Regions from separate parts of the Bacillus sp. WC2503 genome, predicted to be linked through region 1. Evidence: riboswitches for the same ligand, from Rfam matches in the RefSeq annotation. Region 1 holds a riboswitch; each other region holds the start of a gene.
The links. Region 1 has a riboswitch for magnesium ahead of ACUN26_RS04660 (P-type ATPase). Riboswitches for the same ligand answer to the same signal wherever they lie in the genome.
Positions count from the first base shown of each region.

Region 2: linked by a shared signal. The riboswitch ahead of mgtA (magnesium-translocating P-type ATPase) and the one ahead of ACUN26_RS04660 (P-type ATPase) in region 1 are both predicted to bind magnesium.
Region 3: linked by a shared signal. The riboswitch ahead of mgtE (magnesium transporter) and the one ahead of ACUN26_RS04660 (P-type ATPase) in region 1 are both predicted to bind magnesium.

Region 1 covers NZ_JBQYMD010000001.1:859,143-861,422, forward strand. The annotation lists gene ACUN26_RS04650 (glutathionylspermidine synthase family protein) at 1-168, shown strand, start outside; gene ACUN26_RS04655 (DUF350 domain-containing protein) at 165-551, shown strand; M-box (ykoK) riboswitch at 713-878, shown strand; gene ACUN26_RS04660 (P-type ATPase) at 1,223-1,948, shown strand; gene ACUN26_RS04665 (5'-3' exonuclease) at 2,081-2,280, shown strand, end outside.
Region 2 covers NZ_JBQYMD010000001.1:3,394,249-3,396,528, forward strand. The annotation lists gene rnz (ribonuclease Z) at 1-22, opposite strand, end outside; gene ACUN26_RS17320 (DUF3932 family protein) at 212-463, shown strand; M-box (ykoK) riboswitch at 659-826, shown strand; gene mgtA (magnesium-translocating P-type ATPase) at 1,159-2,280, shown strand, end outside.
Region 3 covers NZ_JBQYMD010000001.1:1,127,818-1,130,097, forward strand. The annotation lists gene ACUN26_RS05985 (FtsW/RodA/SpoVE family cell cycle protein) at 1-211, opposite strand, end outside; M-box (ykoK) riboswitch at 399-575, opposite strand; M-box (ykoK) riboswitch at 1,077-1,244, shown strand; gene mgtE (magnesium transporter) at 1,518-2,280, shown strand, end outside.

The DNA of each region.
Region 1 (2,280 bases):
GTTGTATGTTTGGAAACTGAAAAAGGAGTGGAGAAACTATCGTATGTGTTTGGGGCGTTTTTAATCGCTGGAAAAGCGAGCAGTATCGGTATACGTGCTGGGGAAAAGATTACAGGAAATGAATCTTATTATTTACCAGTAGGTATTACGAAGGGGGAAAATAAATGATTAATTTTTTACTATATTTAGCAGTATCACTCGTACTTTTATGTATAGGTTTGTTCCTTATGGAAGTGACAACGAAAGTGAAAGAATTTAAGTTAATGGCTCAGGGTAACAAAGCGGTCAGTTATGTACTTGGAGGAAGGGTACTCGGGCTAGCTATCGTTTTATATTCAACGGCCGCTAATTCCATTTCACTTTTGGATATGGTTTCGTGGGGAGCGGTTGGTATTTTGGCCCAAATTATTGTTTATTATTTAGCTGAGTGGCTTACACCACGCTTTAATATAAATAAAAGCCTTGAAGAAGATAATCAAGCAGTCGGCCTGTTTCTTATGTTTTTATCACTTTCAATTGGTATTGTAATTGCTGGTTGTGTAACTTACTAAAAACTTACGTTTTATACGTAAGTTTTTTTTGTTCGCTAACTTGTACTATATATGAGAAAATAGGCTAACAACAGAGAGGGCTTTTCTGTAATAAGGAAAAGTTTCCATACAAAGTGTTGACATCTATTTTAAATAAGAGTAACATTTTCTATGTAATTAAAATAAGTCTCTGTTAGGTGAGGCTCCTGTATAGAGAAATGCTACTGCCCAAAAATGTCGAGAGACGCCAATGGGTCAACAGGAATGATCGAATTAAGGTTTTTCTTAACGTAGCTGGTAATGAACCTATGCTATACAGTGCTAAAACTCGGCGAGGGAGAGGTCCGTAGATTTCTAATTATATTAGGAATCGTTTATTTGTGTATGCAATGACCTTTGCTCTCTTATGAGTAAGGGTCTTTTTTGTTACCAATCTATGAGTCATTTCATAATATAAACTATAAAAATAAACGAGGAGGTGAGGAGCATGTCAAATTCTGACTCGGTTCCGTTACCCATATACTTCAAATCAAAAATATATGATGTAGGCAGGAAACGACTTGTTCCTCCCTCTATATTTATCATAATGTAGCGTTTATATACATAATTAAGCGCTAGACACTTTCACGGTAAAGTGGATAAATTGAGAAACAAAGCGTTTCTTCCTATGTTGTAAAGGAGGAGACGATAATATGTTATATGTAAACAAAACTGTGGGTAACACGTCATATAAACAAAGTAAAAAATCAATGAAAGAACAAACAATGCTTCAAAAAAATAAAGATTTATTGATTGAAATTGCAACAAGAGATGTAAAATCTGTATTTGCGTATTTTAAAACAACAAGAGACGGATTATCTATGAAAGAGGCGCAAAAACGTATTCAAGTATACGGTCGAAATGAATTGACTTCAAAAAGAGCGCGTATTGCAGAAGTAATAATGAAGTTAAGTGGAATGATTCCAGGTTTTTCAAAACAACATGTGCGTGATCAATTGCAATGTGAAACAATTACTGTGTCTAGAGTAGAATGTGCTAGTAGTACAGGGCTAAATAACGAACTGAAAATGATGAAGTTACCAGTACAAGAACTTGTACCAGGAGATATGATTTTTCTTTCAGAAGGTGATATAGTACCGGCAGATGTACGTATCATTTATGCAAATGATTTATTGGTAAATGAATCTGTGTTGACAGGGAACGATGCAAATGTTGAGAAATTTGAAAGTTGCTACCACCTTGAACGTAAAAGATTTATTCCATTAAAACGGATGAAAGACTATAATCCACTTGAACTTGAAAATGTATGTTTTAAAGGTACTAATATTATTGGTGGAAATGCAAAGGCTGTAGTTGTTTCAACAGGTAAAAATACGTATTCAGGAATACTTCATACTTGTTGCAGTAGAACGTCTTAATGTGTTAATGATGCTAAATATATAAAAACAATGTATAATAGACAAAGTTGAAAAAACGTAGAATGGTAATCTATTTATATAACCTTACGTGATAACGTGAGGTTATTATTTTTTGTTAGTAGGAGAGGAATTATGAAAAAAGTATTATTAGTTGATGGTATGGCACTATTATTTCGTGCTTTTTACGCAACAAGTGTCTACGGACAATTTATGAAACGACAAGATGGTACCCCGACGAACGGGATTCATGGTTATATGAAGCATTTATTAACAGCAACACAAGCAATCGAACCAACGCACATTGTAACGTGCTGGGATATGGGAAGTACGAC
Region 2 (2,280 bases), 2.5 Mb from region 1:
TTCCTAAAAATACAAATTCCACTTTCTTTCCTCCAGCTCTTTATATAATCTATCTTTCATCTTACGGAATGTTATTTCAAATGGCAAATTGAATTTACATAACCAATCATCTAGACAACTATATAACACGAACGTTATACTCAAAAAATTTAGCTATCGTTCGTGTTTTGTGGTAAAATGATTGTACTACATTTTAAGGGAGCGTTTTATTATGAAAGAAGTATTTCGTTTACAAACTGATTTTTCATCTTCATTTGATCGCTGGGTAAGTTCTTTCGTGTCTGATCACCCAGCACAATTAGAATGGACGACTTTAAAAGAATTAATCCATGAATATACAACATCACATACAAATGAGACATTACCAACATATATTTCTTCAGCTTTAACATATTACGCACAACGCGTTTCAACAACAAATAACTCAGAAATTGTTATTTTTGAAAATCCTACAATCTCATAATCTATTATAAAAAGCACTGTAATGAGTGCTTTTTATTTATATTCATTATTTTTTATTTTTCCAACTTATTCTCAAAAAATACAACTTATTTCATACTATATACCCTTCATAAATCTATTTGATTTTTCAAAAAAACAGATTAAAAAGATATTGACACTACGATTTTACAGTGCTAACATTCAACATGTAATTGAATATGGTCTCTGTTAGGTGAGGCTCCTGTATAGAGAAACGCTGCTGCCCAAAAATGTCGAGAGACGCCAATGGGTCAACAGGAAAGGTCGGAATGAAGGCCTTTTTTAACGTAGCTGGTTTCAGTACCTATGCTATACAGTGCTAAAACTCAACGAGGGAGAGGTGCATGTATTTTGTCATACACAAAAACTGTTTTTAGCTATGTTTACTAACAGGCTTTCGTGTGGACGTTTTTCAACTGTGAATTCAGACCTTTACTCGTTGTGAGTAAAGGTCTTTTTTATGTCTTTATGCACCTGACTATGAAACAAACATAGCATATTCAGAAACTATTAAATTGGACGGAGGTGAGGAACAGTGGCAAGTGATGATTCGGCCCAGATACCCATATGTTTTACGTTAATATTTCATCATGTAGGTAGGAAAGAAGCTGTTCCTCCTAATTTTAAATAGTCGAGTAACAGTTTGTTTCCTCCTTCATGACAAAGGAGGAACTACCGATGTTTAATTTTCAAAGACAAGAAACAAAGCATGCTTACGATCAAGATAGCATGCAAACAAATAACAAAGTATTAGTGGAAGTTGCAACACAAGATATAAACTCTGCATTAAAACTTCTAGAAACTACAGAAAATGGACTCTCTAAACAAGAAGCGTCCCGTAGACTTTCTTTATATGGTCCGAACGAAATTGCTCATAATAAAACATTGCCGTGGTACATTCAATTTCTGCTGGCATTTAAAAATCCATTTATTTTTGTTTTATTAGCTCTTGGAGCGCTCTCTTTTTTCACAGATGACATGCAAGGAACAATTGTCGTATCTGTAATGGTACTTCTAAGTTCAACGATTCGCTTTTTACAAGAATTCCGCTCTCAAAAAGCCGCGGATAAATTAAAGGCGATGGTTCGAACAACCGCGAGCGTCTTTAGAATAGATGGATTTGTACACGAAACAAAAAACGTAACGAATTTAAATCGAAATTATACAATAGAAATTCCAATTGAAGAACTTGTACCTGGCGATATTATTTCACTTTCAGCCGGTGACATCGTTCCAGCTGATGTGCGTATTTTATCGGCTAAAGATTTATTTGTTAATCAGTCTTCATTAACCGGGGAAGCACTTCCTGTAGAAAAATACGAAAACTGCTACCATACAGAAAACAAGCATATCTTACCAAAAAATATGAAAAAAAATTTCAATCCACTCGATATGGAAAACCTTTGCTTTATGGGTACGAATATTGTAAGTGGTAGCGCAAAAGCTGTTGTCGTTTCAACAAGTACCGATACGTATTTCGGCTCTTTAGCGAATAAAGTAATCGGGAAGCGCGCAGAAACAAGCTTTGATAAAGGTGTAAACAAAGTAAGCTGGCTCTTAATTACATTCATGCTTATTATGGCGCCCATTGTCCTTCTCATTAATGGATTCACAAAAGGTGATTGGCAAGAAGCTTTCTTCTTCGCTATCGCTATTGCAGTTGGTCTTACACCTGAAATGTTACCAATGATTGTAACTGCTAATTTAGCTAAAGGTGCTGTGAACATGTCTAAGCAAAAAGTTATTGTAAAACAGCTAAATTCTATTCAAAACTTAGGCGCGATGAACATTCTTTGTACA
Region 3 (2,280 bases), 270 kb from region 1:
ATATTTCATATGGGAGAATAGCACAAACTATTAGCCCAATTGTTCCTAAAAATAGCTTTGTTAATTGAGAATCGACAAAGTGCCTACTGTTATAACCGTAATGTTGAACAGCTACAATGGAGCTCGCGCTATACATCATGATAATACCTAAAGTACATGTTATGAATAGAGGGAGGAGCAATAGATAATCGAGTTTTAATATTTTTTTCATTTTTATATCCTCCTGATTTACATTAACACTTAATATTACATTTGCTAATGAATAGAATCTTGTTCTCACCAATTAATAAATAGTATTTTTGTTTTGAGAGATCCTATCGCTTACACCCTGTTTTCTTACGTAAAAATCCCCCTAGTTACATACTAGGGGGATTTCAAAATGGCATGACTAAATAAAGCTTTTCTCCCCCTAGTAGAGCTTTGGCACTATACAACGTAAAGTAATGGAAATTCATTACTTAGCTATCTTAAGAAGAGCCTTAATCCGACAATTCCTGTTCTACCCATTGGCGTCTTTCGACATTTTTGGGCAATAGCCTGTGTTTGTATAGGAGCCTCACCTAACAGGTTTAGCAATATAAATTTTATGTGTTAGTTTCGTGTAGCCAGCATAAATACTTTTTTTTTGCTTGTCAAGTAAACGTATTGCTAACTTTATATTCTTTATTGCTTTATAAATCTTTGAGAAATGATTTGAGAAATTGTATTTAATTGTCTCATATAGATACATATTTGCGACTTGGAATGTATAATTTGATTAAGTAGTTTAACCATATAAATTTGATAAACAGTAAAGAAGATATTAATCATAAAATAAGATTTTTTGAAGAATGTTCTTTTGAAGTACGGTATGACTAATGATGTAACTTCTGCTATAAAGTTACAAATTAATCATAAACAATACGTTTCTTATACGAAATTTCATATGTTTTATAACGTTTTTTTGAATTAATTGTATTTAAATTTCAAATTTGTAATAGAATCTAATTACATTTCTCTAAAAAAGAATTTTTTATGAATCAAATCGAAAGTTAGTTGACAAATATTAAATTCTGGTTTAAATTTTGAAGTAATTCAATAATCTTTGTTAGGTGAGGCTCCTGTATAGAGAAACGCTGCTGCCCAAAAATGTCGAGAGACGCCAATGGGTCAACAGGAACGGTCGGATTAAGGCCCTTTTTAATGTAGCTGGTTATAAAAACCTATGCTATACAGTGCTAAAACTCAACGAGGGAGTGGTATACGATTTGATAGAAAGGCACCTCTGGGATTTTTGCAGAGCTGTCTTAATAATCATTTATTTGTATTGTAAAAAAACCTTACTCCTTTTTGAGTAAGGTTTTTTTGTTTAATGTTATTTATTTTTATCTTGTCTATATTCAAAAAGGAGGTAGTTCTTAATAAATTGCTTGCAATGTAACTATTAATGCTCTAATCAAAATTTTAGACAGATAAAATAATACAAAACCACTCATGAAACTCTAGAGTCTCCCTTAGCAATATGAGGAGGAGTTAACATGAAGAAATTATTAAATGAATTACTTGTAACCCAAAATGATTTGGATGCAGATAAAGTTTTACGTCATCCGTCGTATGATGTTGCGCAAGAAATAAAACGGTTTTCAATTGAAGATCAAGTCATATTACTAGATAAGATTCCTGTATTAAAAAGCTCAAAAATTCTTCAACATTTGAGTATAGAAGAAAAATATAATATCTTAATTCACTTATCTGAAAACAAAGCTAAAAAATTACTAAATTTACAACCGATTGATGAAACAGTAGATCTACTTCTTGCGGTTCATCCGGAAAAACAAGCTCAATTAATGGCGTATCTAAATAAAATTACAAAACATAATGTAAAAAAGTTAATGGCTTTCAAACCTGAAACGGCAGGAAGTCTTGTCACAAGTGATTATGTTGCAGTTAGAGGGAATTGGTCAGTAAAAATGACATTGAAGTACATTAGGGAACATTCTGAAAATGTAGAATCAATTTCTTATATTTATGTTCTTGATAGTCATGGTTATCTTAAGGGAATCGTTTCCATACATGAATTATTACTAGCAGCAGATGAAGAGATATTATCTAATATCATGATTCGAGAGGTGATTTCAGTACCCGCTGAGGTTGATCAGCAAGAAGTTGTAAAAAAGCTACTGAATTATAATTTAGCGGCAATACCCGTAACAACAGCAAATAATGAAATGATTGGTATTATAACATTTGATGACGTAATGAATGTTATGGAAGCAGAGGCTACAGAAGATATCCAAAAGT